2 regions of the Providencia rettgeri genome follow, and region 1 is predicted to be linked to the other one. Evidence: predicted binding sites of a transcription regulator. Region 1 holds the regulator's gene; the other holds the start of a gene.
What was found. Region 1 encodes Fur, which represses iron uptake genes when iron is present. Its sites were predicted from a motif close to ATAATAATGAGAACNACTATCAA; they were not measured.

Region 1 (16,269 bases):
TGAACAAATGACATACCGACAAATGGCACAAGATGTTATTACACTTATCAAATCATTAGGTTATGAAAGTGCGATTTTAATTGGCCATTCTATGGGCGGTAAAATTGCGATGGCAGCAACTGAAATTGCCCCTACTTTTATCGAAAAAATTGTCGCGATTGATATTGCCCCTGTCGCATACCATGTTCGTCGTCACGATAAAATTTTTGCAGCTCTAGATGCCGTTACCGCGGGGCAAGCGACCAACCGCCAAGATGCTGCGGTTATTATGCGAAATGACATTAACGAGGAAGGCGTTATTCAATTTTTGCTTAAATCGTTTAAGTCCGGTGAATGGAAATTTAACATCCCTGCGCTTAAAGCCAATTATGAAAATATCATCGGTTGGGAAACCGTTCCTACTTGGGATAAACCTGTATTATTGATCCCTGGCGGTAATTCACCTTACGTGCAGGCAGAATATAAAGATGAAATTGCGGCTCAATTTCCAAATGCAAAAGCATGGGTTGTCGCTGATACCGGGCACTGGGTACATGCAGAAAAACCGGATCATGTATTAAGAGCCATTCATCGCTTTTTATCTATACCTAATTAATTGGGGTTTACTAATAAGATATTGAGAAGATATTACTCTTTTCAATATCTATATTATTTCAATTCATCATATTAATTTCATTTCAAATTAAAGAATAGGATGAACTTCAATACACAGCGAATATTAAAGCCTGTATCATCCAAACTTTAAAGAAACCTAATTGAATATAGATTAAATTAATCATCTAATTCTATTTATACTTCATTATGTATTCAAAGGAATGATTAATACTAAACATGGAACAAACACAAGAAATTTCGACGTTATATTTTATTAATATTATTGCTAAATTATCAGGGCAAACCAATAATAATGAACTTGAGAAGTTAATAAACCAAACAATAAGTTATCATGAGAAAATTAAGCTAATCAAAAAAAAGCACGGCATTAGTTGCAAAAATAAACATCAAAAATCAAACGATATTTCGAAGCTCTCTTGCCCTGTTATTTTATATGATAAACAAGGTGAAGCATTTTTATTGGCCAATAAAAATGATCAACAAGTTCTAGTTCAAAAATTCGGTAATTCTCCACCCGAGATCTGGGATATAGCACAATTGCAACAGCATTGGTGTGGTGACTGGTTACATGTCAGCCTTAAACAAGGTCAATTTGATATAACATGGTTTCAAGTTGAGTTTATGAAATATAAATCCATTATTCTTTGGGTTTTATTTTTCTCATTTATTCTGCAAATATTAGCATTAGTCTCCCCGATTGTGATGCAAGTTATTATGGATAAGGTTTTGATCCATAATAGCTTAGTGACACTAGATGTGTTAATTTTTGGGTTAATTATTGCAGCGTTTATTGAAGTTATATTAAAAGGATTACGTGAGTATATTTATCATCATACCGTGAATCGTATCGATATGACTCTTGGACTAAGATTAGTTAACCATTTATTACATCTCCCTATTCCATTTTTTAAAAACCGGCAAATTGGTGCTATTGTTACACGAGTTAAAGAGTTAGAAACAATACGTGAGTTTTTAACTAGCAGCTTTTTCACATTATGTGTGGATGTACTATTTTTATTTGTATTTATTTATGTGATGAATTTAATCTCTACAACACTCACATTAATATTTTTGTGCTCTATCCCCCTCTACCTTTTATTAGCTTGGTGGCTAACCCCTAAAATTGAATCTGCTGCCCAGCAACAATTTACCAATATTGCCATTAATACCTCCTTCCTTACCGAAAGCATCAATGGTGTTGAAACGGCAAAAAGCTTATCGGTCGAACCTAATTTTGTCCGTCGTTGGGATAGCCAAACATCGGATATGAGTCAAACTAACTTTGTCTCTGGGCAAATTAGCTCCCGCTCTGAACATTTAGTCATGGTAATTGAGAAAGTCACAAGTGCCGTTGTTTTATGGGTTGGGGCTTCTGAAGTATTGGCTTTGCAAATGACAATTGGTCAGTTTATCGCTTTTCATATGATGGTCAGTCACGCTAATCAACCACTGGTAAAATTAGTGAAATTATGGGGAGACTACATTCGTACCAATGTTGCCATCGAAAAACTATCTCAAATCATAAACTTACCAATTGAACAAAATAAAGCAGAAAACATACAGTCCATCAAAGGGGATCTAACACTTAAGGATATCTCATTTCGTTACCAACCGAACATGCCTTATATCCTTCAAAACTTTAACTTAAATATTAAAGCAGGAGAAACCATCGGGATTGTAGGTACATCTGGCTCCGGAAAAAGTACCCTTGCTCGGCTACTATTAAGGCTTTATACACCAGAAAGTGGCACTATCTATATTGATAACACGCCTTTATCTGCCATCAATTTACATTCACTCAGGCAACAGATAGGCATTGTATTACAAGAAAACTTCCTATTTAGCCAATCTGTTTTTCACAACATTGCGCAAACCGTTCCGAACGCTTCAATGGATGAGGTGGTCCATGCAGCTAAAATGGCCGGGGCTCATGATTTCATTCTTAAGTTACCAATGGGCTACGATACGGTGCTATCCGAAGGCGGAACATCATTATCAGGAGGGCAAAGGCAGCGTATCGCAATTGCTCGCACCTTGCTTGCTAACCCGAAAGTCATCATTTTTGATGAAGCGACCAGTGCTTTAGATGATGAGTCCCAAGCTATTATTCAAGAAAACATGCATGTAATAGCCAAAGGAAGAACCGTGATTACCATCGCGCACCGTTTATCAACCATTCGTCATCACCAACGGATCATTGTCATGCAAGATGGGAAAATTATTGAGCAAGGTAACCACCAGCAGCTTATTGAGCAAGGTTCTTTTTATAACCATTTATGGACACTACAGCAGTCTCTAAAATAAGACATGGACGTAACATGAAACATCGATTAGAACGAAACCGTTATAACAGTTTTTTACCATCACATTTGGCTATTTTAAAAACCCCACCTTCTTACTTAGCTATGTATGTCGCAATATCAATTAGTATTGGTATTTTTATTGCCGTCGCTTGGTCATATTTCGGTAAGTTAGACATTCAAGCAACGACGCAGGGGAAATTAATCGTTTCTGGCCGGACACAATTGATTCAAGCGTTTGAATTAAGCCGTTTACAACAGATCCATGTCGAAGATGGTCAGAGTGTAAAACAAGGTGATCCGTTACTAACCGTCAATGTACTTGGTGTTGATCAAGATATTCTAAGCCTCAACTATCAGCATAATTTTCACGTGGCTGAAACGTTAATTTATCAGGCTTTGCTGTCTCAACAATCTATTGCTCAGTTACCTCGGTTTAAACAGTTAACAGATGCTGAACAAAAAAGTGCTTTGGCAAGTTATCAAACGCAACAAGCGGAATTTGAGTCACTTCTCAATGAAATTAGCAATGAAGTACAGCTTAATGTTGTTAGTCAGCAAGCAAGAAAAAACGAATTAAATTCAATTAACTCATTAATTAGTAATATTAAAAAACGTCTTGATGCACACCACTCATTGACACAAAAACAGCTGATCAGCCAAAAAGAATTTCTAGAGCAAGAACGGGAACTCTTAATCGCTAAAAAAGAGAAAACCGCAAAACAATCAGAGCTATCGACATTGGTTACCCAGCATCATGCATTAATTAAAAGGCAAGAAAGGATCAAGGCCCAAAAAAAACAAGAATGGGATGAAAAATATAAACAAGCGGCATTTAAACAAGTTTCTCTCGAACAAGAACTGTTAAAGAACCAAGAAAGAAATCAATTAGAAGTTATTCGTGCGCCTGTTGATGGCACGGTACAACAACTTACCACTTATACCCTAGGTGCCGTACTTCAACCTGCTCAGCAATTAATGGTGATTGTGCCAAACAGCCATGTCCAACTGGCTGAAATTAAAATTTTAAACAAAGATATCGGCTTTATTCATGAAGGATTAAAAGCCGATGTGAAAATAGATGCCTTCCCTTATACCCGTTATGGCACCATTGAAGGTGAAGTGATCTCTGTTTCACGTGATAGCATCCAAGACGAAAACCTTGGTCTGGTTTTCTTGGGTCAGATAGGGCTTAACAAAAAGCAACTCTTGGTTGATGGTGAAAACATCGAACTCACTCCAGGGCTTTCCATCGTAGCTGAAATAAAAACCGATAAGCGCCGAATTATCGATTACCTGCTTAGCCCAATTAATGAATATACCTCTAATGCAATGAGAGAGAAGTAATCGATGGAACAAATCAATAACCATGGCTTGGATGCTATCGTGTGGATGGCTAATTATTACCATAAAAATGTCACTTCAGACCAACTTAGGCATGCGATTGGTATGCAAACCCTTTCCCCTACAGATTGGGAGATGAGGGAATGCGCGCACATTTTAGGGTATGAAACAGAACTGATTGCTTTGTCATATTCCAAACTCGAGCAGATCCCCCTTCCTGCATTGGTGTATATAAATGGGATTTGGCAAGTTTTACATCAAGAAAAAGACCTTATTTTGATTAACCCCGTTACTCTTGAACAGCATTCGGCGCTAGAAGATGGGGTTGATCATCACACTGAGCTCGACATCTTGTTATTCAAAGAACAATTAGAGCCTGAGCAAAAAAAAGCGTTCGGCTTTAGCTGGTTCGTTCCGTCAATCATCAGGCAGTTGGCAAAATTACGAAATATTTTTATCCTTTCTGCTGTTATTCAGTTTTTTGCGTTAGTGAGCCCGCTATTATTCCAAAATCTCATCGACAAGGTTTTAGTGGGCCGAAGTCTCTCTAACCTACATATCATTGCATTAGCTATCTTTGCTATTGCGATTGCTGAGCCAATATATGGTTTTATCCGTAATAAAATTTTTAGCCATACGAGCAGCCAAATCAGTGCGGAACTCTCAGGAAAGATTTATCGACATTTAATGGCGCTACCACTCAATTATTTTAAATTGCGACCTACAGGGAAAATTATTGCCCGAGTGCGTGAACTCTCACATATCAGGCAATTTTTGACTGGCTCGACTTTAATGCTGTTTATCGATTTTATCTTTGTGATCTTATTTATCACCGTGTTATTTTCCTATAGCAGCTTAATGTCGTGGATTTTACTCGGCTCAATGGGCGTCTTTTTTATTTTATGGATGGCTTTAGGTCCTATGATCCGCCAGCAAACTGAAAAATCCTATCAAGCTGACGAAAATGGGCTGACGTTTCTCACCGAAAGTATTACGGGCATTGAAACCATTAAAACAACCGCCACCGAAAAATATTTTAATCAGCGCTGGGAAAAGGTATTCAGTAAGCAATTACAGCAAAACTTCAAAGTCTGTATGCGAAGTGAAATTGCGACACAGTTAATGACCCTTGTGAGTAAAATCACCACAGCAATCTTATTGTGGGTCGGGGTTAAAGAGGTTTTAAACGGTGGGATAACCCCCGGTGAGTTAGTGGCATTTAATATGTTAAGTGCACATGTTACTCAACCAGTCCTCAGGTTTGCACAAGTTTGGCAAGATTTTCAACATACGCTTATTTCCCTTCGTCGTGTTGGGGATATTCTTGATAAACCAGTCGAAAATGAACGAAAAGGTATTTCAAGCTCTTCTGCCATTCAGGGGCAGATTGAATTTCAAAATATTCGATTTCGTTATCAACCTGATACCCCTGAAGTTCTGAATAATCTTTCGCTCTCGGTGAAAGCGGGTGAGTTTATTGGTATAACGGGGCCTTCCGGTTCTGGAAAAAGTACATTAACGAAATTATTGCAGCGGCTTTATGTTCCACAGCATGGGCAAGTTATTGTTGACGGAATGGATTTAGCGGTAGCAGATACTGTATCACTACGCCGAAAAATGAGTGTGGTTTTACAAGAAAGTACGCTGTTTGTTGGAAGTATTGCGGATAATATTCGTTTAAGTGCGCCTCAAGCATCTGATGAAAAAGTTATCCAAGCAGCCAAGCTGGCTGGTGCCTACGATTTTATTATGTCTTTACCGGATAACTTCAATTCTCCATTAGCTGAAAAAGGGTTAAATCTTTCGGGGGGACAACGACAACGAATCGCCTTAGCACGTGCTTTACTGACTGAACCGGATATTTTAATTCTTGATGAGGCCACCTCGGCGCTCGATTACGAATCAGAAGCTGCAATTATGGCAAATATGCCTTTAATTACGAAAGGGAGAACGGTGATTAGTATCGCACACCGGCTAAACACCATTATGCATGCGGATAGAATATGTGTTATTCGCCAAGGGGAAGTGATTGAAATGGATACCCATAAAAACCTCCTTGCACTAAACGGGCTTTATGCCAGTTTATGGCATCAGCAAACGCAATAAAATGTCTAAAAAAGCATCACCCTTATAGCAAGTGGTGCTTTTTTTCTAAAAGCGCGCTTTTTTTAACCTATCAGGCTTATTCCCTTGCCTCCAAGCTATAGCACTGCGTGATTAGCTAGGGTATCATGGCGCGCTGAATTATTGGCACACCCTTTTAGCAATTATAGACATGGCAAAAGAACAAACTGATCGTACTACTCTGGATTTGTTCGCTGAGGAACGAAGGCCTGGGCGACCGAAGACAAGCCCGCTATCACGGGATGAACAATTGAGGATCAACAAACGCAATCAATTAAAACGCGATAAAGTGAAAGGGTTGCGCCGAGTTGAACTTAAACTAAATGAAGAAGCTGTTGCTGTACTCAATCAGTTAGCTGAAGAAAAAAATATAAGCCGTAGTGAATTGATAGAAGAAATTTTGATGTCTCAACTACAACAGGTGGATGAGACGTTATGCAAATAGTGTTCTCTTAATAAATCACACAAATTTGACAGACTTATAAAGGTTTTTTCGCCAGAATAAGGCGTAAAATTCTATTTTATTTTCGTTCTAAATGAGTTCTAGAAGTTGAGAAATTCCTTCTTTCTCTCTTAGAAAAACAAGAGGTTAATCAGTTTATGGCAGTCATCGGTATTTTCTTCGGAAGTGATACAGGTAACACAGAAAATATTGCCAAAATGATCCAAGAAAGATTAGGCAAAGACGTAGCAGAAGTTCATGATATTGCTAAGTGCAGTAAAGAAGATATTGAAGCTTTTGATATTCTACTTCTTGGTATTCCAACTTGGTATTACGGCGAAGCACAATGTGATTGGGATGACTTTTTCCCAACGTTAGAAGAAATTGATTTTGAAGGTAAGCTTGTCGCCCTATTTGGTTGCGGAGACCAAGAAGACTACGCAGAATATTTCTGTGATGCGATGGGCACCATTCGCGATATCATCGAACCTCGTGGTGCGGTGATTGTGGGTCACTGGCCAACTGAAGGCTACCACTTTGAAGTTTCAAAAGGTATGGCAGATGATAACCACTTTATCGGCTTAGCGATCGATGAAGACCGTCAACCCGAATTGACTGATGAACGTGTTGATGCATGGGTCAAACAAATCTCTGAAGAAATGTCATTAGCTGAAATTCTTGGTTAACCGATTAAAAACAGACTTGGCTCTTAAGCTGGGAGCTTTCCCAGGCAAAATGCATCCTAAAGGGGCATGAGGCAGTCTAGAATAATCGATTAACTATCCTAATTGGATAGACTTATAAGAGATTATCAAAATAATGAGACAATGCATGGTTTCTATTTTTATTTTCCATGCCTATAATTGTAAATCAGTTTAGAAGACAACTGGATCTATGTTAAAAATGTTTCGTTATTGTTAAATTTATGATTTAAGATACAGGACAAACCCGCATGACAGACAACAATAAAGCATTGAAAAATGCTGGACTCAAAGTCACTCTTCCAAGACTCAAGATTTTGGAAGTACTTCAGGAGCCTGAGTGCCACCACGTCAGTGCGGAAGATCTCTATAAAAAGCTGATTGATATGGGCGAAGAGATCGGGCTAGCGACTGTATACCGTGTATTGAACCAATTTGATGATGCAGGTATCGTTACGCGCCATAATTTCGAGGGTGGAAAATCCGTATTTGAATTAACTCAGCAGCATCACCATGACCACTTAATCTGCTTAGATTGTGGTAAAGTGATTGAGTTTACTGATGAATCGATTGAAACTCGCCAAAAAAATATCGCTGCTCGCCACGGTATTAAGTTGTCTAACCACAGCTTATACTTGTATGGTCACTGTGCTGATGGTGATTGCCGCGATAACGCTGACGCACACGAAGCAAAAGAGTAATGAATTAATCACCATCATATCGTCATGGTGAACTATTTTGCAAAAGCCTGATAGCAACTGTTATCAGGCTTTTTTATTATATTCAATCCACGGATAATCAATTTTTTCGTGATACTCAGCACATTTTTCTTATTCATTTTCTGTTTATCACTAAAATATGTTATTAATGTGAAACATTGAAGTGTTCCATAATAAGTTGCAATTCACTTCAAATCCTTTATATTATCGATTGATAAATATACCTTCTTAATTTGAGAACATTTACTGTGATATCATAGCAATACATAAAGTTAACGGAATATACTTTGTATCTATTTTTCATATAAATGCCATATAATTTATCTTATAGCGTCTAAAATAAGCTCAGTATACTAGTATCAAAATTTTTTATTTTTGAATCTAATAAACAAGAAAAGTGTAATAAAAAAGTAAAAATACATTTTTATTGTGTAATTACTGTATTTTTAACTAGACTTACTTGGTTCGCTCTCGTGTTTCGTAAGAGATTAACTGATGAAAAAAACATACTTCTTTATTAATACGAGTTTTTTCTTCTGGTTTCTTACTTTAATAGGATGGTTCTTTAGTCATACTGCCATCACCTTATTTTCATTTGTATTATCAATACTGTTTTTGATCTTATACTTCAATCAAAAAAAGGTAAGTAAAATGTTCACCAAAAGACAAAACAAACAAACCATTGAAGAAACCCCTGCAATTCCTGAACCTGAAGTTGTTTCTAAGGTAGAAGAACACGTTATGATATCAACACCAACCCTTAGTGAAGAAAAATCGAATACGATTATCTCAAGAGATGTGATATTTGAAGGTAATATTACATCCAATGAGCAAGTACATATTTATGGCAAGGTGATTGGTAATATCACTGGAAAAGAGAATACTGTGAAAGTCATGCTTAATGGACAAGTTACAGGTAACATTAGTTGTAAGGAATTGATTATTAATGGTCGAGTCGAAGGTGAGTGTGTTTCTGATTCCATTAGCATTGAAAATAATGGCGAAATCCATGGCACAATTCACTACAGCAGCTTATCGATTAAAAAAGGCGGTATTCTTTCAGGACAAGCGAATGTGAAAAATAGTGCCTCTCATACTGAGAAAATCACTCAATTAAAAGATAAAGCAAAGCTTGATGCCCCTTTCATCAAAAATAATGACGATAAAGGAATCGCTTCTTTATAAAAGCCCATCCATTTTCCTCTAAGAAACTCGAAGAAAGTTATTATGAAAATAAAAATAAGGTGAATACAATCCACCTTATTTTTAATTTTCAATCCTTTAATATACGTATATTTCCTTATTTTATTTAACGTTTGATATTATGTTTATATGCTATGTGTATTTGAGTTGGCTACCCTCGTAGTTATTACAAAGGTAACCACTACCTAGTTAACTATTCTATTAATTAAAAAACAGTAAATGGCATCATAACCATAAACTTGATATCTTTTTCATCTTGGAAGATATTGCCATAACCACCGCCATAGCTAGGAATATCGGTATGGTTATCATACTTGGTGAAATGTAATTTAAACAGTGTGTCTTTTGCTCGACCTGTTTGTACCGTATATAAAATATCAAAGTTCCACGCACTTTCTTTTAAACGCACATCTTGAGCATATTGGGAATTTGTACTTGGCTTAGCATCCCAACCATAAATATAGGATGTGCCCACTTTCCAACCAGCAAGATCCCAGTTTTTTAAGTCGTACATTACCCCTGCATACACTGCTTTTTCATTATTAGCATTCCAATCTGAGCGGCCATCCCACCAAATATCCATACGCCCATTCGATGTTGCCCAACCGGGTGTCATACGCTGCAAGAAATAACCTTGGTTACCTTCTGCTTTTACATAAGTTCCTTCAACTTTAAAATCAAACTCTTCATAGGTATAGCCAAATGTCATCGCTTGCAACCAAGCTAAGCCGTCATAAACATCATTGACTCCACCATCTGAAACTTTATCTTTTGCCCCATAGAATTGGTATGACAGGCGCAAATCCCGTTCTGCTACAGGTACCGCGTATGAAACCTTAGCAAAATACTGATCCATATAGTCTTTCGCTTGACCATAAGCCCCTTCTAACACCAAATTGTTTTTAAAATCGTATTTAAACCCAATGGAGTGCAAATAACTGATCCCTGTTTTGCCATCCGCTTCACGAAAATCATACATTGAACGGTACCACGGTGCTTTATAGCGATCTGTCCACATATAGGACATACTCAACTCACCGTTACGCTCAAAATCAAATACCCCACCAACTTCTAAACCGCGATAAGTCCCCGGCATATAGCTCCAATGTGAAGCTAACAAAGTCTGACCCGTTGGCTGAATATATCCCCCTCTTCCCCAGAAAGGGCCGTATTTCAGTTTCGCGGCAGCTTTGTAAAACGTCACACCACTGCGGTCACCCGTCCATTTTTCATCCCAACGGGATTTCGCATCACTAAAACCAATTTCATTGGGGGCCGCAGGGCCGCTATTTGATAATTCGATTGCGGTAAAACCCGCTAAATCTAGACCAACGACATCTTGAAAATAACCAGATGAAAAGTCTAGGCTAGCATTGAATGTAGAGTGTTTCAGATTGTCTGCATACTTTTTATATTTATCGCTATTAGGATCTAAATCCTTACGGGAACGATCCCTTTGCCAATAATAAAGCCCTCCCGTAAGTTTTGAATCTTCAAGGAATTGTTCAGCATATGTAATCGGCTGATATGCGATAGGCAACAACGCAATTGCGATTTTTAAGACGAGCAACTTCCTGCCAGTATTGACATATTTATTAACCATTCTTGTATTCCTCTAATATTTTTTATGTTTTATTATTCGGCCGAAATACGATTTAACGATCCATTTAAATCTAAATATTCACAGCAACTTATGTTACTTGTGATGCAATTAGCCTATTTTTTGCGACGCGAATTATCAACACAGATACTGGCTTTGTTGCCAAAATATGATCGGTGGCACATTAATTTTAATTAACTGTCACTGTCATAGATGATGACTTTGGAAGGGTGGCTGTTAACCAATTGATTTAATGCGAAAATAAAAACGAAATAACAGAATTTTCCATTCAGATTAAATTAAATAAATTGCTAACTAATGAGTAATTTTTTCGAATACGGCCATTTTTGAGGGAAGCCTATCACCACATTGACATTAAAAATTGAGTTCGCCCCGAAAATTCCCACTGACTTTCACAGACTCACTTCAATTTGTCTTTAAATATGTTTGTTTCTTATTTAGCCTCATTTGCCATAAAACTAACGGGGTACAGAAACCTGTACCCCGCGATCTAACTATCCATACTCATTGTATTTAATACTTCTCAAATAGGGCTTGGATTTTTTGTGGATCTTTAGTCTCAGTCAACGCTAACTGTAATAATACACGCGCTTTTTGCGGATTTAACCTTTCAGATGCCACAAAGCCATATAGGTTATCATCAACCTCGGCATTACGTGTGGTGTAGCCCGTTGGCACGCGGCTTGCACGTACTACCACCACATCTTCTTTGGCAGCTTTCGCTAGTGCATCAAATACCGTTTTATACATGTTGCCATTACCCACACCTGCACTGACAATCCCCTCTACCCCTTCCTCTCTTAACGCTTTAACAGGGGCGGCTGATGCATTGGCATAGTTATATACGATACCAACTGCTGGTAATTTATCTAATTGACTCACATCGAACACCGCTTTATCACCCCGGGGTTGAGGTGCTTGGAAATATGTCACTTTACCATCATGAATAAAGCCTTCTGCGCCTGCGTTAACCGCATCAAATGCCTGCACTTCTGTGGTACTCATCTTCATAACATTACGACCTTGAATGACTTTATCATTCATCGCCATTAGCACGCCGCGATCACCCGCTGATTTATCTGTGGCTAGCACCACTGCATTATACAAATTAAGCGGACCATCTGCCCCCAGTGCAGTGGATGGACGCATTGCGCCAACTAATACAATCGGCTTCTTACAATAGGTCGTTAAATCAAGGAAATAGGCAGTCTCTTCTAGCGTATCTGTTCCGTGGGTGATCACAAATCCATCCGTTTTATCGCAATTTTGGTTAATTTTTTTCGCTAACGTCAACCAAACTTGGTCATTCATATCTTGCGAACCGATATTCACTAATTGCTCACCAGTTAAGTTGGCGATTTTTTTGGTTTCTGGCACGGCATTAATCAAAGCATCAATACCCACTTTACCGGATTGGTAACTGGAAGAAGTCGCAGAGTCTCCGCCTCCAGCGATCGTTCCTCCCGTCGCGAGTACCGTAATATTTGGCTGAGCAATCGCTGATACGGCAAACAGTGAAACCAGTGTCGCGAGCAGCGCTTTATTTCTGTTTTTCATCTTATTTTCCTTTCATTAATAAACTTCAGTTATTATGTGTATTTATGCTGACTTTTGTGTGATCTATATAATTATTTTAGGATAAATAATGGATTTTAAGATGATTTATCTATGAGTGAATAAAAAGCGTGAGGCTTTTGGCAAAAATCCGTATTATAGCCCGTTTGAAACACGCTATTCACAAGTGACTGACAATGAGCCAAACATTTATTCCCGGCAAAGATGCCGCTCTTGAAGATTCCATCGAAGCATTCCAAACCAAATTAAAAAAATTGGGGTTTGATATTGAAGAAGCGTCATGGTTAAACCCTGTACCAAACGTTTGGTCAGTACATATTCGCGATAAAGAGTGCCCTCTTTGTTTTACCAATGGTAAAGGGGCGAGCAAAAAAGCAGCTTTAGCCTCTGCCCTTGGTGAATATTTTGAACGTTTATCAACTAACTACTTCTTTGCTGACTTCTACTTGGGTAAATCCATTTCACAGGGTGATTTTGTTCATTATCCAAATGAAAAATGGTTCCCACTGACAGAGGATGACAGCTTACCTGAAGGTTTGCTAGACAGTCGTTTGATTAAATTTTATGACCCTGATAATGCCTTGGCAGCAAGCCAACTGATCGATCTGCAATCAGGCAACGAAGAACGCGGTATTTGCGCACTACCATTTACCCGCCAATCCGATGGCAAAACAGTATATATTCCAATGAATATTGTTGGGAACTTATACGTTTCTAACGGAATGTCTGCGGGTAACACAGCAAATGAAGCTCGGGTACAAGGGCTTTCTGAAGTGTTCGAACGCTTTGTAAAAAATAAAATCATTGCACAAAGCATTAGCTTGCCAACCATCCCTGTTGAGGTGATGGCACGTTATCCAAGCGTTGTTGAAGCGATTGATACCCTTGAAAAAGAAGGTTTTCCAATTTTCTGCTACGATGCCTCATTAGGTGGGAAATACCCAGTGATTTGCGTGGTGTTATTTAACCCACAAAATGGAACCTGTTTCGCCTCATTTGGTGCACATCCTGACTTTGGCGTAGCACTGGAGCGAACCGTCACAGAATTATTGCAAGGACGCGGCTTAAAAGACTTAGACGTGTTTAACGCACCGACATTCGATGATGAAGAAGTGGCTGAGCATACCAACCTTGAAACACATTTTATTGATTCAAGTGGTTTAATTAGCTGGGATCTGTTCAAAGACGATGCTGACTATGCCTTTGCAGATTGGAGCTTCAAGGGGACGACACAAGAAGAGTTTGCAACGCTTATCCAGATCTTCAATACGTTGGATGCCGAAGTTTATATTGCGGATTACAATCATTTAGGTGTGTACGCATGTCGTATTTTAGTGCCTGGCATGTCAGATATCTATCCTGTTGAAGATTTGCATATTGCCAATAACGCAATGGGGGCTTACTTACGCGATACCATTATCGGTTTACCTGATAGTCAATGGGAAAAACAGGACTATCTTGCTCTGATCGAGCAGTTCGATGATGACGGTTTAGACGATTTCACTCGTGTGCGTGAGCTACTCGGCTTAGCGGTCGGCAAAGATAATGGTTGGAGCAACTTGCGTATTGGTGAACTAAAATCGATGTTAGCCCTTGCAGGGGGGGATCTTGAACAAGCTCTTGCATGGGTTGAATGGACACAGGACTTTAACAGTTCGGTCTTCACTCCAGAACGTGCAAACTATTACCGCTGCTTACAAACGCTACTGTTATTATCGCAAGAAGAAGAAAGAGATCCTGCGCAATACTACAATGCTTTTGTCCGTATGTATGGGCAAGAAGCGGTGGATGCAGCCTCTGCGGCAATTGCTGGTGAGTCATGCTTCTATGGTTTATGGTCCATTGATGATGAACTCAAAGCATTACCTGCCCACCAAGCACTGCTTGCAGCTTACGAAAAACTGCAAAAAGCCAAACGCGCTAGCGTGTAATTGAGTAACACGGTTGACGGGAAGTCTTTCCCGTCAACATTTATAAACTTATCTGGTCATAAAAAATCAGAGATCCAATGACCGCTTCCACAATAAGAAATCAAATTGTTCTAAGCGATCTGCTTTTACTTGATACTCCCCACTTGCTGTCTCAATCACGCGTTCAAAAAGCCCTTGACTGATTGTGGGTAGAGGCACACCATCAATAATTGGGCCGCAATCATAGTCAATCATGTCAGACAAACGTTCCGCAATTGCACTGTTGGTGGAAATTTTTAATACGGGGACGATCGGATTTCCTGTTGGGGTACCTAACCCAGTAGAGAAAATAACCACATTACAGCCTGCTGCAACAAGACCTGTCACAGCATCCACATCATTACCCGGTGTGCAAACAAGGGATAACCCACTATCAGGCATCGGTTCTGCATAATCACATACTGCACTAATTGGTGAAGTACCGCCTTTTTTCGCTGCGCCCGTAGATTTAATCGCATCGGTAATTAAACCATCAGCAATATTACCGGGACTCGGGTTATCCGCGATGGTAGTGTTAAAAAAATTCGCCGTTTTTTCATAGCGCTCCATCAATTCGAGGAATTTCTTTTTGTCATCGAAAGACACACAGCGTTTTACCATGTCACCTTCTGCACCACACAACTCAGGAAATTCAGCCAAACCCGATGCGCCCCCTAATGTAACCAACCAATCGGAAACAAGCCCCATAGCAGGATTACCAGAGATGCCTGAAAATCCATCAGATGCACCACATTTCACACCGAGCTTTAAATGAGATAACGGAACATCGACTCGCGATTGAGGCTTAACCGCTTTCATACACTCATAAGTTTGTCTGAGTGCCGTTTGCATCATTTCTTCTTCATTACTCCACTCTTGCTGGCGAAAATACAGGGCTGGTTTATCAAAATTAGGGTTACGGGCTGCTAATGACTCTTTAAACATTTTACGCTGCGCTTTTTCACAGCCTAAGCTAAACACAGTAATACCAATTACATTGGGGTGATCGGCATAAGCCGCCAGCACATCACACATGGTTTTGCTGTCTGAGGTTGCTCCGCCGCAACCACTGGTTACGGTAATACACCGCACTCCCTCTATATGTGGTAATAATTTCGCTTTTGCTACTGGTGCTGATGTTCCTGTGGTTAAATCTAATGCAAAGCTTTTTAAACTGTTGTTGGTATAACCCAGGGCATCATTTAAAGCATCCGTTAATTTCGTCACATTGCGGTTTTCGCAAAAAACCAAAGGAAAAATTAACCAGTAATTAGCCGTCCCCACCCGCCCGTCATCACGCACATACCCTTGAAAAGTCCGCGTTTCATAAGCGGAAACATCTGGCGGAGTCCATTGATACGGTGCATCACTTTCTAATGAAACAGGAGCCGCATAATGGCGAATATTGTCCACTGTAATGGCTTCACCTTTGGCAATGGGTTGCGTCGCTTTACCCACTGCGGTGCCATACATCGACACGACACCATCGACGGGAACAGCTTCTAGTGCAAATTTGTGCTTGGCTTTCACATCGGTAACTAAGGTGATTTCTTCACTTCCCCAATGGTAAACCTCTCCAGCATGCAAATCTTTCAAGGCAACAATTAGATTGTCACTTTCATCAATTCGTAAAATCTTTTGCATAACTCACCTTCCAATTGTTGCATTAGTTTGAT
Region 2 (16,269 bases), 480 kb from region 1:
TCTGCGTAGCGTTTAAGGTAACTATCTTGGTTGATCGTGGCAATACTTGCACGTAATGAATAATCCGAGGCAACCGGCCAGCAAAAAACTTCTTGGCTGGCTCCCCCGCCATCATTCCATTCAAGATTAGGCAACTCAGTGATATCAAAACATTTAATTTTCACATTACCTCCCAAAACGTTGTCATTCACTGTTTTAGACTTGTACTTAGAGTCGCAAAGTTAGTCTCCTCAGGCAATGAATTTGCAACGATAATGTGACTAGGGACTGTTTATCTTTGATGGTCAATTTTTATTCGAATTAAAGCCATTTTAGCCAAGGGGAGAGGTTCGCCGTCGAGTGAACCTCTCAACGCAGCATTAAATGAGTGAAACGTGCGTTAATCACCCCCGTAGAGCAGCGTTTAGTGTTTAGGGGCAATGGTTTATTCAAATTGTCTTCAGTCTGTACGATGGCTACATTTAGTCATTTTTGGGATTATTTATTAACCCCTTTTAGCGGTTAAAATCAGCAGAAAAGATAAACAGCACCTAGTCACGCTTCTCTTTAATTAAATAGTGACATAAACGCCCTAACGTTTTCATCGCCTCTTCAATACGCTCAGTCCATGTAAAAGAGACATTCAAACGAAATGCATGGTTAAACTGTTCACTTGTGGAAAACATGCTACCCGGCGCAATACTAATACCTTCTTTTAATGCGAGTTGATATAAGCGTAGTGCATTAAACGGCGGTTCAAATTCTAGCCACAAAAAGTACCCACCTTTGGGCATATTCACTTTTACTGAAGAGGGCATATATTTGGCTATTGCCCCTAACATCAAGTGCTGCCTTTGTTCCATCGTGACCCGTAACTTACGGAGGTGGCTATCATAGCCTCCTAAAGAGAGGTATTCTGCAATAGCAAGTTGTGTTGGAACGCTAGCTGAAACAGTACTCATCATCTGCAGATGCTGAATTTTTGTTGCATGATGGCCAGCAGCAACCCATCCCACACGATATCCAGGTGCTAAACACTTCGAAAACGACGAACAGTGAAAAAAGTGTCCTTTGGTATCTAAGGCCTTTGCAGGAATAGGCTGCTTACTACCAAAATAGAGTTCGCCATAAACATCATCCTCAATTAACGCAATTTGCTGTTTATTTAAAATATCAACTAATCGCTTTTTATTGGCTTGCGGCATTGTACCGCCGAGTGGGTTTTGATAATGAGTCATTAACCAACAGGCTTTGATGGGGTATTTATCGACAACCTCGTCTAAAGCATCAAGATCAATACCAAACAAAGGATCGGTTTTAATGGCGATAGCTTTGAGTTTTAACCGCTCAATGGCCTGTAATGAGCCATAAAATGCAGGGGATTCAATCACAACCCAATCCCCAGGTTGAGTGACCGACTGTAAACTTAACACCAATGATTCCATCGCGCCTGCGGTGATCACAATTTCATCGGGGGCGACATGGATACCTTGCGTTGCATAACGTTGGGCAATATTGCGACGTAACTGCTCATTTCCGGGGGGCAAATTAGCAGGGGTATTAAATTTGGATAAACGCCTTGCTACCGATGCTAATGATTTGGCCAGCTTCGGGTCATCCAATAACGCAGGTTCTGGAAATGCGGAGCCAAATGGGATAATATCAGGATCCTTACAAGCCTGTAATACCCCAAATATCGAGGCGTTAATCTCTACATTTTCATTTAAATGTAGTCCTTTTCCCCCTTTTGCTGCCGCAAAAGCGTTATTTCGGTTGGCGACATAATATCCAGACTGTGGACGTGCGGCGACCCATCCTTGGCTTTCAAGTAATTGGTACGCTTGTACTACCGTCATTAGACTCAGACCTGATTGTTTAACACTTTCCCTCAGTGAAGGCAATCTGTCACCCACTTGCCAGATATTGTCTTCAATTTGTTGACGAATTTGTGCTGCTAATTGTTCATATCTCGTCATAGCCGCCTCAACTGTTATAGTTAATATCTCTTTAATTGTTACTATTATAGTTTATCGTCTCATGTTCTACTTATCCACACATTCACCTGACTTTTTTTAACTATAAGCACAAACCATTTTTAGTCGGATTGCGACATTTTGCATATCGGTGTGAGCAATTTTTTTAGCTAGGGATAAGCGCCTTAATTGTCACCACCAAGGCTTTAAATGCGGCGTGCACTTACATATCCACTCAGGGGTTAATATGTTTGGACTAACTGCGCTGGAACTTGCCCGTATACAATTCGCGTTTACGGTCTCGTTCCATATTATTTTCCCGGCCATTACCATTGGGCTAGCAAGTTATCTTGCCGTGCTACAAGGTTTATGGCTAAAAACACGTGACGAAGACTATATAAAACTGTTCCATTTCTGGGCTAAGGTTTTTGCGGTTAATTTTGGTATGGGCGTCGTATCAGGATTGGTAATGGCATACCAATTTGGCACCAACTGGAGCTTTTTTTCAGACTTTGCAGGCGGGATCACAGGACCGCTACTCACTTATGAAGTGTTAACTGCCTTTTTCCTTGAAGCCGGTTTCCTTGGCGTAATGCTGTTTGGTATGAACCGTGTGGGTGAAAAGCTACACTTTTTTGCCACTTGTATGGTGGCACTTGGCACCATTATTTCTACTTTCTGGATTTTGGCTTCCAACAGCTTTATGCAGACGCCACAAGGTTTTGAAATCATCGATGGTCGCATTGTTCCCGTTGATTGGCTGGCCGTCATTTTCAACCCATCATTCCCGTACCGTTTATTACACATGACCACTGCGGCCTTCTTAGCTGCGGCATTCTTTATTGGTGCCTCTGCAGCATGGCATTTGCTCAAAGGTAACCAATCCAGCGCGATGAAGAAAATGTTTTCCATGTCGCTGTGGCTGATTTTAGTTTTAGCTCCTCTCCAAGCGTTAATTGGTGATGCCCATGGCTTAAATACGTTGAAACATCAGCCTGTTAAAGTAGCTGCGATGGAAGGCCACTGGGAAAACAAACCGGGTGAAGCAACACCGCTTATCTTATTTGGTATTCCTAACCAAGAGAAAGAAAAAACCGAGTATGCCATTGAAATTCCTTATCTCGCGAGCCTGATTTTAACCCATAGCATTGATAAACAAGTGCCCGCGTTAAAAGAGTACGCGCCAGAAGACCGCCCTAATGTCTTTATGGTGTTCTGGTCGTTCCGTGTGATGGTCGGCTTAGGTTTATTAATGATAGCGGCTGGGGTTTGGGGTTTATGGTTACGTTACCGTAAAAACCTCTACCGCTCTAAGACATTCCTGCGCTTTATGTTTTTGATGGCCCCATCCGGCCTGATCGCTATTTTGGCAGGGTGGTTTACCACAGAAATAGGTCGTCAGCCATGGGTCGTGTATGGATTACAACGCACCTCAGACGCGGTTAGTGCGCATGGTGAAATACACATGAGTATCAGTTTAATCACCTTTTTTGTGGTTTACGGCGGCGTATTCGGCATCGGCTACATGTACATGATGAAATTAATTCGTAAAGGTATCGCGGAGGACGCAGCACATGGGCATTGATTTACCTCTCATTTGGTTTGTCATCATCGTATTTAGTATGCTGATGTATATCGTAATGGATGGCTTCGATTTGGGGATCGGTATTCTTTACCCTGCCCTAAAAGATAGCCAAGACCGCGACTTAATGATGAACAGCGTTGCCCCTGTGTGGGATGGGAACGAAACGTGGCTAGTACTTGGTGGTGCCGCTTTATTTGGAGCTTTCCCCCTCGCCTACGCGATAGTGTTAGATGCGTTATCAATTCCACTAACTTTTATGTTATTAGCTTTGATTTTCCGGGGTGTGGCGTTTGAATTTCGCTTTAGAGCCGATGAATCTCACCGCCGTCATTGGGATCACGCATTTATCTGGGGATCTATTTTCGCCACCTTTGTGCAAGGTGTTGTAGTCGGTGCCTTTATCCAAGGTTTCCACGTGGAAAACAGAACCTTTATCGGGGGATACTTCGATTGGTTTGCCCCCTTCCCACTGTTTTGTGGTTTTGGTTTAGTTGTCGCTTATGCCTTATTGGCTTGCGGCTGGCTAATCATGAAAACACAGGGCCACTTGCGTCGTACAATGTACCGCCTTCTACGTCCTTTAACTTTACTGATGGTTACGGTTATTGCCGTGATCAGCCTATGGACCCCCATGTTAAATGAAGCCATTTTTGACCGCTGGTTCACGCTGCCAAATCTGTTCTTTTTCTTACCTGTCCCATTATTGGTGTTGGGTTGCACAGGGGTGATCTTTAAAAGTGCGAAGCGCCAACAACATGATAGTGTTCCATTTTTGTCTGCATTAATGTTGATATTCCTTGGCTTTACTGGTCTTGGGATCAGCATCTGGCCGACGCTTATTCCACCTGCAATCAGTTTCCGTGACGCGGCGGGCCCATCAGAAAGTTTAGGCTTTATGCTAGTGGGTGCGTTATTTATTATTCCTGTTATTTTGGTTTATACCTATTGGAGTTACTATGTCTTCAGAGGAAAAATTACCCCAGACCAAGGCTACCACTGATAACGCAGTGGCATCCCCTTGGTGGAAAAAACTCGGTTGGATGGCACTCATCTGGCTGGGAAGCGTGTTAGCACTGTTTGCTTTTTCTTCCGTATTTAAGTTGATGATGACTGCTGCCGGGATGAAAGTGAAATAGATTATACCAGTGCCTTATGGTGACTCATAAGGCACTTTTTTATTGGTTTGTGTGAAGCAGATTGAATAAATATAAATGGGTATATAATTAATATTCATGATATGATAATGATAATAATTACCAAATAATAAAATTATCATTAATGAAGGAGAACGTCCGTGGCTACTGAACAATCCGTTGAAAAAAATATCTACCGCCCGGCGCCACCGCAGCTTATTCAAGTTAAATCCATTACTGATGTCAGCCCTTCTATTCGTAGTATTACTTTCACCGGTGAGAAGCTCGCCGACTACCCAACAGAGTGCGAAGGTGGACACTTAAAAATCTTTTTAGCACCTGATTTAGCCAGCCCACCTGCTTTGCCTATCCTTAGTAAAGAGGGGCGCAGTTGGCCTGAAGGTAAACCTCGCCCATTTGTACGCACTTATACAGTTAGAGCGATCCGCCCTGAAGTCAGGGAAATTGATATTGAATTTGCTATGCATGATGGGGCAACAGGACCGGCGTATTTATTTGCTCGCGATGCAAAACCGGGGCATTGGATGGGGATCACCAATCCGGGGGGGCCAGATCCACTGTTACCAATCAGAAAACACTATTTTATGGCAGGAGATGCCAGTTCGCTGCCAGCCATTGCCGCATTATTAGAAAAAATGCCCGCAGATGCACAAGGGAAAGTGGTTTTACGCTTAGATAAGCACGCAGATATACGTCCACTTAACAAACCCGAGCAGGTTGAAATTATCTGGATTTGTGGCGATATCAATAAAACAGCTGAATTAATTAGTACATTTAAATCTTGGCAGATCCCTGCCACAGATTGCGCATTCTGGATTGCAGGTGAAGACCAAATTATTCGTGATTTACGTCGTTTTATTCGTCGTGAAAAAGGATTTGGCCGCGATGATATCTATGCAATCCCATACTGGCGCTTTGGTTACGATGAAGAAGGTTATCACCATGAACGCCATGCTGTGATGGATAACCCTGACGATTAATTCGCCCTCATTTACCCTCAACGCTTATCAGTGGCTCCATCGCTGATAAGCGCCTCTTAAACATTCGTCTCTCTTTTTTAGTCTCTATTTCATTTGCTTGATTAGGTTTATTTTTTTATTGCATGAAATGTTATGTTATAACATAATAAAAATATGTTTTTTATCTCAATAGGAAATGATCGTGCATAAATATACCTTTCTCAACGCAGCAGTTAGCGCCATTTTTGCCATTAGCAGCTTTTCTGCTATTGCGCACGGTTCACACAGCCACACACATCCACAATCCGAAAAAGCCCTTCAAGCCGCAAAAGGTATTTTTGACGATAGTGATGTCAAAGACCGCACATTAACTGATTGGCAAGGGATATGGGTTTCTGTGAATCCGTTATTGTTAAATGGCAAGCTTGATCCTGTTTTAGAAAGCAAGGCTCAGAAAAACAAAGACAAAACGGTTGAAGAATACCGTGCTTACTATAAAAAAGGCTACGCAACAGATGTTGATACTATTGGTATTGAAAATAATGTGATTGAATTTACCCAAAACGGCGTCGTCAATAGCTGCCAATATGCGTATTCAGGCTTTAAAATTTTACATTACGCTTCAGGTAAAAAAGGGGTTCGTTACTTGTTTGAGTGCCAAGATGCCAAATCAAAAGCACCGAAATACATTCAATTTAGTGACCACATTATCGAACCGCAAGCCTCAGGACATTTCCATTTATATATGGGTAATGGATCGCAAGAAAAGCTCTTAGAGCAGTTAGAAAACTGGCCAACCTATTACCCCTATTCATTAACCGATGAACAAGTCATCCACGAAATGTTGCACCATTAATTATAAGTGACAGACAAAAAAATCTGCCCCGATAATCACTTACGGGGCAGATTTTTAGCATTTTCTAGGGGCTGTTGAATGTTGCTGGTGAATTTGCATCCGAACTAAAGCCATTTTACGGATGGTATTTAACCTTTTGTAGCTGCACTCATCCGTTGTGTTAAAGATAAACAGCCCTAGACAAAACTATTAGTCGTTATAGGCTAATAGTGCTTTATGGCATAGCTGAGATCTCACGCAATCATCAATGGTAAAATTCACCATAGAGACCATTTCATCACTACTGAAACGTTGTAAAGCATCCGCAAGGCCAGATTGCACACCATCGGGTAAGTCACATTGGGTGACATCCCCATTAACAATAACCGTGACGTTCTCACCCAAGCGCGTTAAAAACATCTTCATTTGGGTAACAGTGACATTTTGCGCTTCATCCAAAATCACAATCGCATTTTCAAAGGTTCGGCCGCGCATATAAGCAAATGGGGCAATTTCCACCTTCGCAATTTCAGGGCGCAAGCAATATTGCAGAAACGAGCTACCCAGCCTTTTCGCTAAAACGTCATATACCGGACGAAAATAGGGAGCAAATTTCTCTGACATATCCCCCGGTAAAAAGCCAAGATCTTCTTCTGCCTGAAGAACAGGCCTTGTCACGATGATTTTACTGATATCTTTATTAAATAATGCATCAGCGGCTAGCGCAGTACTGATGAAGGTTTTACCACAACCCGCTTCACCATTGGCAAAAATTAATTGCTTGTGTTTAATCGAATTAATATAGAGCTTTTGAGCTTCATTTCGTGGCAGGATTGGGGAGCCATCACGACGTTCTTTTGCCATACCGATAGGCTCGATGCCTGTCAATTCGGCAAAGGATGCAACGTTATTCATGTCAAATCGACCGGAACGTTCTTTACGTGATGAGCGTTTCATTTCACGACGTGCTTTTGTTGCGGCTTTCTGTCTACTCATAGTATTAACCCTTCCAGGTATCAGTGATGTCAATTTCAGATGACGAACTATTCAGAACAGAGAGGAGCTCCCTTCAAGCTCTTAGTTAATGGTAAAACGGTGTAATACGGTTTAATCCTCTTTTTCAACTGGACATAAAAAAACCGGTTAGTCATCTCACCATGACAATTTCATGATGGAAGCTAACCGGTCTTGTGTTTGTGTTAACAAATACTTACTTCCCATTAGTTTCTCCTGTGACAGCGATACCGTTAAACTAATGAATCTGTATGACACTAATATGACAAACTGCAATATTTTTTAGGGCTCAATGACCTACTGTTTTTATTGCAGTTTTTACTTACCTTAAATATAGCGCTAATTTTTTTCAGAAAGCAACATTTATTTAACACATTTTTATGTTTTACCTGCCACATCAAATTTTCATACTTAAAAAAGCTAAAACAATCCATTTATTATTAGGGTCTTAACCTTTAATAGCCCTATTTTATCCGATGGGCCATAAAACTCCGTCCTTCAGGGCGGGGAGGATGTCAATCAACCCCTAGCCTGTAAAAATCAGCAGCAAAGATAAACAGCTACGAGGGTTCAAATAACCATTAACGTGCTTTACAGTTACCAGCTAGCTGATACCCCGCATCTTGAGCGGCTTTTTCAGTTATAAACATCACCGCATTTTTATCAGATAATGTTTTAAAGCCTGAGCAATGAGGGAAATGGTATTTTTTAGAATTTTTATTGCCTTTAATTTCAACTGAAATTGGCAAGTTAACGCCTGTTTCAAGCCGTTTAAGGGGAATTTTATTGGAGGATGGGGAAACTTTCACACCTTCTCCACCATTTTTATGGTTTAAGTTCCACTGTTTTTGCCCTGTCACAAATGGATTATGATGCCCCATCACTTTTGCAATACGTTCGTCACGGGTACGTTCCCACTGGCTTGGCGGGTATTGTTTATCCCATGCCATTAATAATTGTTGTTGCTGACGTGACATGGATAAATTATAGCGGTCATGCATATAAAAATAGACACGAGCCACCTGCCCTTTGACTTCATCACGGGGTTCAAACACTTTTTGTTTAAAATCAACGCGGCTACGGCACATTCCATAAGGGTAAGGTGTATTTTTCGGTAATTGGCCAAAGCTAAAATTACTTCTATCCCCATTCACTTCACCAATGGATGGTGCCAGATTGTGTAAATCCGCCTCCATTTGACTAAAAATTGGATCAGTTGAAACGCAATTTTTCCGCCCGCCATTTTGCCAACATTGGCGCTGATGACCAAATACCCATGCTGGTACAATATGCTCCCACTCAATACGTTCCGCACGGCTTTGTTGCTTACGAGCTTGATAGCCACATGATGCTAAATCCACTTGCCCACCACTTTTCCCCGTCCATTCCCACTGGCAACCACAATAAATCGTTCCTTCCCCTTGTTTGTTTTGATCGGAATAGACATGCGTTTTACTAAGCACTTTGGCGTCAGTAAATGAGCTTGGCGCTGCAAAAGAAAAGGAAATTGGAAAATATAAAAAGAGGCACAGGATAAAACGGAAGAAAGACACAAAGCTGAGTTGTTTCAAAATAACACCACTAATCAGAATATACGCGAAAAATTAATATAGACATGTTAGTGTTATTGCTAACACCCTAATGTATATAGAAAATATCGTATATTCTAATCAAATTAAAACATTTATGATATCAGTGATTGTCTTTTTTTATTCAATAAGTACACCATCAGATTTCCTGCAAACTTAGTCGTTCGTGTTAGTTTTAATCAAAGTTAAAAATCAAGTGATCCCCCCGCTTTAAATGCAAGAAGCGCCCCTTGATGTTACTGCATATCAAACACTTGGTCGTTTACGATATAACCACAAGCCCGGTAATGAAATACCGATGGATAATGCCCCAACAATAAAAGAGGCTTTCAAAAAGTTTGTCACTAAGACTTCAACTAATTCAGGGCTATAACCAAACTGGGATAGTTTTACAACCGAGATCATCGCCACATATGCACTGATACCGGGGAACATCGGGATCACCGCCGCTACAGTAAACACTTTCGGATGTGCTAACCACCAACGTGACCATTGAATACCGATAATGCCAATTAAAATCGCCGCAAGGAAACTTGCCCATTCAATTTGCAGCCCTAAGGCCATCAATATCATCCGAAAACCATAACCAATCGCACCGAGTAAAGCACAGTATTTGAGCGCTCGCGCAGGAACATTGAACACCATGGCAAAACCAATTGCTGGAATGGCGGCCAACACCATTTTTTCGATTAATGTTAATACAAACTCTATGCCCATTCTTTTAAATTCCAGATAGTCATTGCCAGTACGACACCAATACAAGTTGCCAGTGTTAATAGACTCGCCATCGTCCAACGTGCTAGGCCGGTATTCACATGGCCTTTAAACATATCTGCAACCGCATTAATCAACGGAAAACCGGGAACAAGTAACAAGACACTTGCCGCCATAGAGATGGTTTCTGTGACTGCCAAATAAGGTATTTTGAGTAATAACCCCGAAACGGAGGTTGCAACAAAAGCGGTAATGCAAAAATTGATCAATGGGTTCATTTGGTGAGACGTTAAAACCTGCCTAATATACATCGCACAACCACTGGCTAAGAAGGTAATTAAGGCACTTTCCCAACCTCCCCCATTAAGCTTACTAAAGCACGCACAGGACAAAGCAACCATTAATACCATCAACCAACGTGGATAACGCAATGGTTTTATCAAAGACAGTTTCTTTTGTAGCTGTTTTCTGTCTAATAAGTGGTGTTCAACTAATATCACTGCATGTTGAACTTCAGTCACCACATGCATATTAATGCCACGATCTATAATTCGCCGTGTTGACGTTAAACAGCGGTTATCGATAATGGTCGTTAACACTAAAGAGTTAGACGAAATCGCACTATCCACTTGACTAGCACCAAGTGCAATACCTAATCGTGTCGTTAATTGTTCAACTAACATGCTCTCAGCACCATGCTGTAGCAATAACAAGCCACATTCAATACACAGTCGTGTGATCTCCCGTTGTATTTCAACAGGATCTCCCTCTGTTAAACTTTGTTCATTTAACGTACAACCTACCATTTTGCCCCCAAGATTGTGACAAGCATTCAGAAATTCACTTAAACATGTTAATCTTTACCAATATCATAGAGCTATCTACCAGCTTAAATCATGATCTCTTTCAGGTAAATCTGTGATCCAAAGCAACTGATTTAAACTTTTTAGGCAAAATGACTACTTTATTTCTCTGTTCAAACATAATGCTAGGGTCAATCATTTATGAATAGCTCACCGACTGCCAAAACACCAAAAGGTCGACGCCGTCATCAAGCAATTATTGCGGCGGCAGTGGAAGTGTTTCTTCAATATGGCTTTGAAGGGGCAACATTGGACATGGTGATTGAACGCGCAGGTGGATCGCGCTCTACGCTATACAAAAATTTTGGGGATAAGGAAGGGTTATTTGCGGCTGTTATTGCCGATATGATTGATGATATTTTTTCAGAACCCAATGAAAAAGTGCCAGATTTTAATACCATTGAATCCGTATTGGCCTTTTATGGTTCACGGTTTTTGCTTAATGTTCTTAAACCTAAGTCCATCAGTTTATATCGATTGATCCTTGGCGAGTACAATCGTTTCCCAGAGATCAGCCAAGCATTTTTTGAACAAGGACCTGTAAAAAACTACCGCTTGTTGACACAGCAACTCCTTGCATTACCTGAAGTTAATATTGATGAACAAACGTTGTTAAGTATTTCATCGCGATTTTTGGAGATGCTTAAAGCCGATATCTTCATCACCACATTTTGTGTTGAAAACTTCAAACCTAGCGATGAATTTATCAACCAACAAATTGCACTTTCTGTTGATATCATCGCCAGTTATATTCGAAAAATAAGTGCCGAGCTTAATCCTTAGGCTAAAGCTGCTTGAGCTTGCACTTTAGCTGATTGAATATCTTTAGCCAATAACACCTCAGTACCATAGAGCGCAGATAACATCGGCGCTAAACGTTCTTTTTCTTCCTTATCACTGCCATCAGGCTGTAATGTCACCACTATCGCGCGGCAATATTGCTCCATTGGCTGTTTTGCATGTTTTAACCAACCGCGTACATACTTCATGCTTTCAATATCTTCTGCCGACGGCTTTTCTTTTGTCTCCATTGGTGGGTACACCAAGGTAAACAGCTCTCTTCTTGCTAATAAGAGATCCATCTCTTCTAACCATAACCGTGTTTCGTCCATTGAAGAAGGGAATGCATTCATAACACAAACAGGCCAACTATTTGTATCCACCATAATTTTATTCTGCATGATATTCTCACTGTGCCGTATAAAAGTGTACTAGAATGTACACTTTTTAATTAAGCTCAGTCAAGAATGATTATCATTTATATTTTGCAAAATATGCTATCCCATGGATCGGGCATAGGAATAACCTTAATGTGAGTAAAATTATTCTCCCTAAAAATATTAATAAAGGTTGAGTGATGCGTTTTTTAATATGGAATGTTATCCTGATCATATTGTGACTTTTAAAAGCGAAAATATGATGAAAAAAACTCTTCTGATTGCGTATGGGTTATTTATGGCTGTTCCTGCCTTTAATGCAAATGCAGGGGCAACATGTGATGCCTACTTTAAAGAAATGAATGAGCTCGTTAAACAGGCTGAAGAACAATATAAAGATGAAGCCAATGCGGGAGAGCAAATTGCGCTAATGAAATCCCAACTAGAAGAAGCGAAAAAAGTATTATCCAGTTACCCAGATGATGCTCAAGAACAAGCTTGTAGCCAAGCATTAAAAGCGATCGAACAAGCGAAAGAAGCGGTTAAAACGAAATAACGCTCTCTTGCCTATATTCTAGAAAACAGCCTGAATATCAGGCTGTTTTTTTATATTAACGTACCACTAGCACCGATATTTTTGCATAAGAAACAATACCTGATGCATTCGAACCTAATAAATGTGTCGTAATACTTGGATTTCGAGAACCAATCACAATTAAATCAGCATTAACATTTTCAGCTTCTGCTAGAACTTTATCTCTTGGTGAACCAAACTCAACTTTGTAAGTGATTTTATCTGATGGGTAATCAATTTTTTCGATAATTTCTTTGATTTGTTCTTCAGAACGTTCAATCGCTTTTTTCGCAAATGAAGACAGTAAATCATAGTGATAACTGTAGCTCATCGAAAATCTTGAAACATCCGGCACAGAGTGAAATAAGTGAATTGTTGCATTAGAAACTTTTGCCAAGTAGACCGCATGTTTTAATGCATTATCTGTTAAAACATCTTCAGATATGTCCACAGGAACCAAAATAGTTTTATACATACGATGCCCCTTATTAATTGTGTTTATTCATTTTTCAAATCGTATTGTTGTTCATTTTCACGATTTGGTTATTAGGTATTGCGGGTGAATAGTTATCATTAAGCCTTTAAAAGTATAGCCCTACCCTACTTAAAAAGCTGTGAAGTTCCCTACCTTTACAGCAAAAAAGTTTATTGTTCTAAATGCCATTTATGCAAAATACGATGAATAAATGGGGTTACAATCAACCCAATACTAATAATAAAAACACTTTGCAAAAATAAACCATAAATCGCAATAAAAAAACGCCCACCTTGGGTGATTGGAGAGGGTTCGATAGCCTGCCCACTCAGCATTGAGAGCGCATTGAGCATCGATTCAACAATGGAGTGCCCTTCAATAAAATAAAAACCAATAATACCCGGCAATAACCCAAGGAAAAAAACCAACAGGGCCAATAAATAAAAACGCACTACCCTGAGGACAAAATGCTCAATACGCACTAATTCCTTCGAAAATTTTTCCATATACACCTAGAAGCTGTTTATCTTTGCTGCTGATTTTTACCGCTAAAAAGGTCAAAAACAATCCAAAAAATGAATAAATATATCCGTCGTGCTGACTGACGACAATTTGAATCAACTATTGTCCCTAAACACGACCCTACGGGGTCGATTAAAGCACGTTTCACTTATTTGATACTGTGTTAAGAGGCTTTTGCCTTGCTTAAAATGGCTTTCAAGCAAATAAAAATGACCATCGAAGATCAACAGCCCCTAGTAAAGCCTTATTACTGGTTAAATTGATTAAATATAAAATTAATCTCATTAAGTCTATACGTTAATCAATAAAAAATAAAAAAGAGCCTACCCTACAATGTAGACTCTTTTTCTATTATTAACGAACAACAAGTACTGACGTTTCAGCATAGCGAACAATACCCGCTGCTGTTGAACCTAGCAAATGAGTCGTGATATTAGGACGGCGAGAACCAATCACAATAATATCGGCATTAATATCTTTAGCAGTATTAATCACTTCATCACGTGGTGAGCCAAAGGTAATTGTATAGCTGACATCATCAAGCGGTAAGTTAATCGAATCCATCAACATTTTCATGTCTTCTTCCGCTTTAACCGTCGCACGATCTTTTATTTCCATATAACCTAACGCATAGGCGTTAATAATTGCAGACGAAATAGGCAAAACATGGATTAAGTGAATTTTTGCACCTGATTGTTTTGCCAGATTTACCGCATGGTGAACCGCTTTACTGGTTAATTCGTCTTCAGTTAAATCAATAGGGACCAGAATCGTTTTATACATAACCCCTCCTAAATAAACGTTAAAATTAAGTTCTACTATAAATTATAAACAATTACTCATAAATGTCTCTTATCCTCAAAGATAAATGCGATCTCTAGCGACAAATTGAAATACTATTCCCTTAACCAAGGTGTTACTGTTAACCCCACTAACATACCTTCAGGGCTTAATAGGCGAGTGACGGTCTGTCCCCATGGCTCCATTCGGTTACTGATCAGCAATTGGTAACCATGTTCTTGGCAAGTCTGAGTCATTTTTTCAATATCAACAACTTCAAACTCCATCCAACTTTGCGGAATCGGAATATGGGCTGGCCACTGTTGTTTATTAAAACACGATTGTGCTGCGTGACTTAAAGGCCAAAGTGCAAAATGTTTCACGCCATCAAGATGTTCAGGCTCGCAGATTAAATATTGGCTTCCCTCTTCTATCGGTTTCAGTGGCAATCCTAAAACGTTTAAATAAAAATGACGACTTTTTTCAAAATCAGCCACAATTGGCCCAAATCCTGCGACAAATAATATATCGGAGCTATCTTGTAGATTTAACATGATATGACCTCAGCAAAGCTAATGGCTAAATATTATACGGAATAACAAACCATTACATCTCGATATCGCAAACTAGTTGTGATGTCTGTTATTTTTTAACTGCAAAATCATGGCTTCAACCACGCGTTGAGCAATAATACCCTGCTCTGCACTCATTAACGGTTGCGTCTGATTTGCTACTGAATCAATAAAATGACGAACTGCACCATCAAAACCGCGCTGTAGCAGAATTGAACTCCAGCTCGCGGGCTGCTTCTCACAGATCCCAACTGCGCTCTCTTGACGCCAGTGATTCATATTGGTGATTTGATACAGTGTATCTTCCGTGACAGCCATAACCTGCTCTTGCTGGCTACCAGCCTTACGGTGCATGGCCGTTGTTAACCAGCAATTTCCCGCCTGTAAATGGTGTTCGGCGTAGAATAATTCACCATGACTAGTCTGCTGAATATCCCCACTTCGTAAAACAGCTTTCGTGCCAGCCAGCCAAAGTACCGTATCAACCACATGTAGATAATCATCATACAGTGTAAAAGCAGTATCTCTTGGCCCAACACTATTAGTACGGTGTTTGTCCATGCGGATAGAAAAGAAATGTTGCGTGTTTTGTTTTAATTCTAAATAGAAAGGAGCAAACCGGCGATTAAAGCCGACCATTAACGTTTTTTTCTGTTGATGAGCCAATTCAATCAATTGTTCAGATTGCCCAATTTGTTCAGCCAGTGGTTTATCCACATACACATGGACATTGGCGTGTAATAAACGTTGTACTACCTCGAAATGACTTGATGTTGCGCTATGGACAAATACAGCGTCACATTGAGCCGCTAGTGCATCAATACAACTAAATAAGGGGATGCGATAGCTATCACACACTAATTTTGCTTTTACTTGATTTGGCGAAAAAGCACCAACTAACTGCCAATTATCTTCTTTGGTTAAAATCGGTAAATAGGCTTTTTGCGCAATTCCCCCTAACCCCACAACCCCAATCTTTAATTTGCCCATTCAATTTGGCTCTTTCCTAGTTTACCTAAACTGGAATAGTCTCATTATTATGTTTTTTTTGAAATATTTTTTTATCCAACAACACACAGCCAAAGGGTAAAATTACAACATGCTGTTTTTAATAGAATTAATGGCATTTAAACCCCCAAAAAACAATCAGTAACAATACAAAAAAAGGGGTTGATTTATTAAATGAGAATGGTTATCTTTTACCTTGTGAATACTTGAGTGAATCACTCAAGTTTGTCACAAACGACATTGCTCACATTGCTTCCAGTTTAGCAGGCCAACTTCACCGTTGGCCTTTTTTTTATTTACTTTATAGTACATTATCATTGCTTTCGTATTGCACGACTAAAACTCCATGACTTTAAGTGCCCGACATACGCTAAGCGCTGAGTTGGCATAAATGTCGGGACATCCCCTGTACGCATATGCAATATATCTGCTGGCGTTATCCAAGATGAATTTCCTTCAAACAACGGAATGCCTGCATACTTATAAGCATCTAGGACAAACTGCGAGCAAAAGAAA

Region 2: the regulator Fur is predicted to act here: its motif matches at 4,775-4,797, upstream of AB6N04_RS08030 (siderophore-interacting protein).

What each region holds. Positions count from the first base shown of each region.
Region 1 covers NZ_CP163512.1:2,256,111-2,272,379, forward strand. Annotated here, with positions in the region: gene ybfF (esterase) at 1-595, shown strand, start outside; gene AB6N04_RS10230 (peptidase domain-containing ABC transporter) at 832-2,919, shown strand; gene AB6N04_RS10235 (HlyD family type I secretion periplasmic adaptor subunit) at 2,934-4,262, shown strand; gene AB6N04_RS10240 (type I secretion system permease/ATPase) at 4,266-6,365, shown strand; gene ybfE (LexA regulated protein) at 6,535-6,828, shown strand; gene fldA (flavodoxin FldA) at 6,984-7,511, shown strand; gene fur (ferric iron uptake transcriptional regulator) at 7,778-8,227, shown strand; gene AB6N04_RS10260 (polymer-forming cytoskeletal protein) at 8,897-9,430, shown strand; gene AB6N04_RS10265 (OprD family outer membrane porin) at 9,654-11,051, opposite strand; gene ansB (L-asparaginase 2) at 11,583-12,626, opposite strand; gene ycaO (30S ribosomal protein S12 methylthiotransferase accessory factor YcaO) at 12,821-14,575, shown strand; gene AB6N04_RS10280 (UxaA family hydrolase) at 14,642-16,237, opposite strand; gene AB6N04_RS10285 (MFS transporter) at 16,260-16,269, opposite strand, start outside.
Region 2 covers NZ_CP163512.1:1,774,963-1,791,231, forward strand. Annotated here, with positions in the region: gene AB6N04_RS08005 (HutD family protein) at 1-164, opposite strand, end outside; gene AB6N04_RS08010 (PLP-dependent aminotransferase family protein) at 531-1,955, opposite strand; gene AB6N04_RS08015 (cytochrome ubiquinol oxidase subunit I) at 2,200-3,537, shown strand; gene cydB (cytochrome d ubiquinol oxidase subunit II) at 3,527-4,537, shown strand; gene AB6N04_RS08025 (DUF2474 domain-containing protein) at 4,494-4,673, shown strand; gene AB6N04_RS08030 (siderophore-interacting protein) at 4,832-5,671, shown strand; gene zinT (metal-binding protein ZinT) at 5,847-6,506, shown strand; gene phoH (phosphate starvation-inducible protein PhoH) at 6,696-7,481, opposite strand; gene AB6N04_RS08045 (endonuclease) at 8,081-9,070, opposite strand; gene AB6N04_RS08050 (threonine/serine exporter) at 9,335-9,805, opposite strand; gene AB6N04_RS08055 (threonine/serine exporter ThrE family protein) at 9,796-10,608, opposite strand; gene AB6N04_RS08060 (TetR/AcrR family transcriptional regulator) at 10,807-11,448, shown strand; gene AB6N04_RS08065 (hypothetical protein) at 11,445-11,846, opposite strand; gene AB6N04_RS08070 (DUF5339 family protein) at 12,082-12,378, shown strand; gene AB6N04_RS08075 (universal stress protein) at 12,434-12,871, opposite strand; gene AB6N04_RS08080 (hypothetical protein) at 13,042-13,377, opposite strand; gene AB6N04_RS08085 (universal stress protein) at 13,748-14,176, opposite strand; gene AB6N04_RS08090 (VOC family protein) at 14,290-14,727, opposite strand; gene AB6N04_RS08095 (Gfo/Idh/MocA family protein) at 14,800-15,735, opposite strand; gene AB6N04_RS08100 (YaeF family permuted papain-like enzyme) at 16,068-16,269, opposite strand, start outside.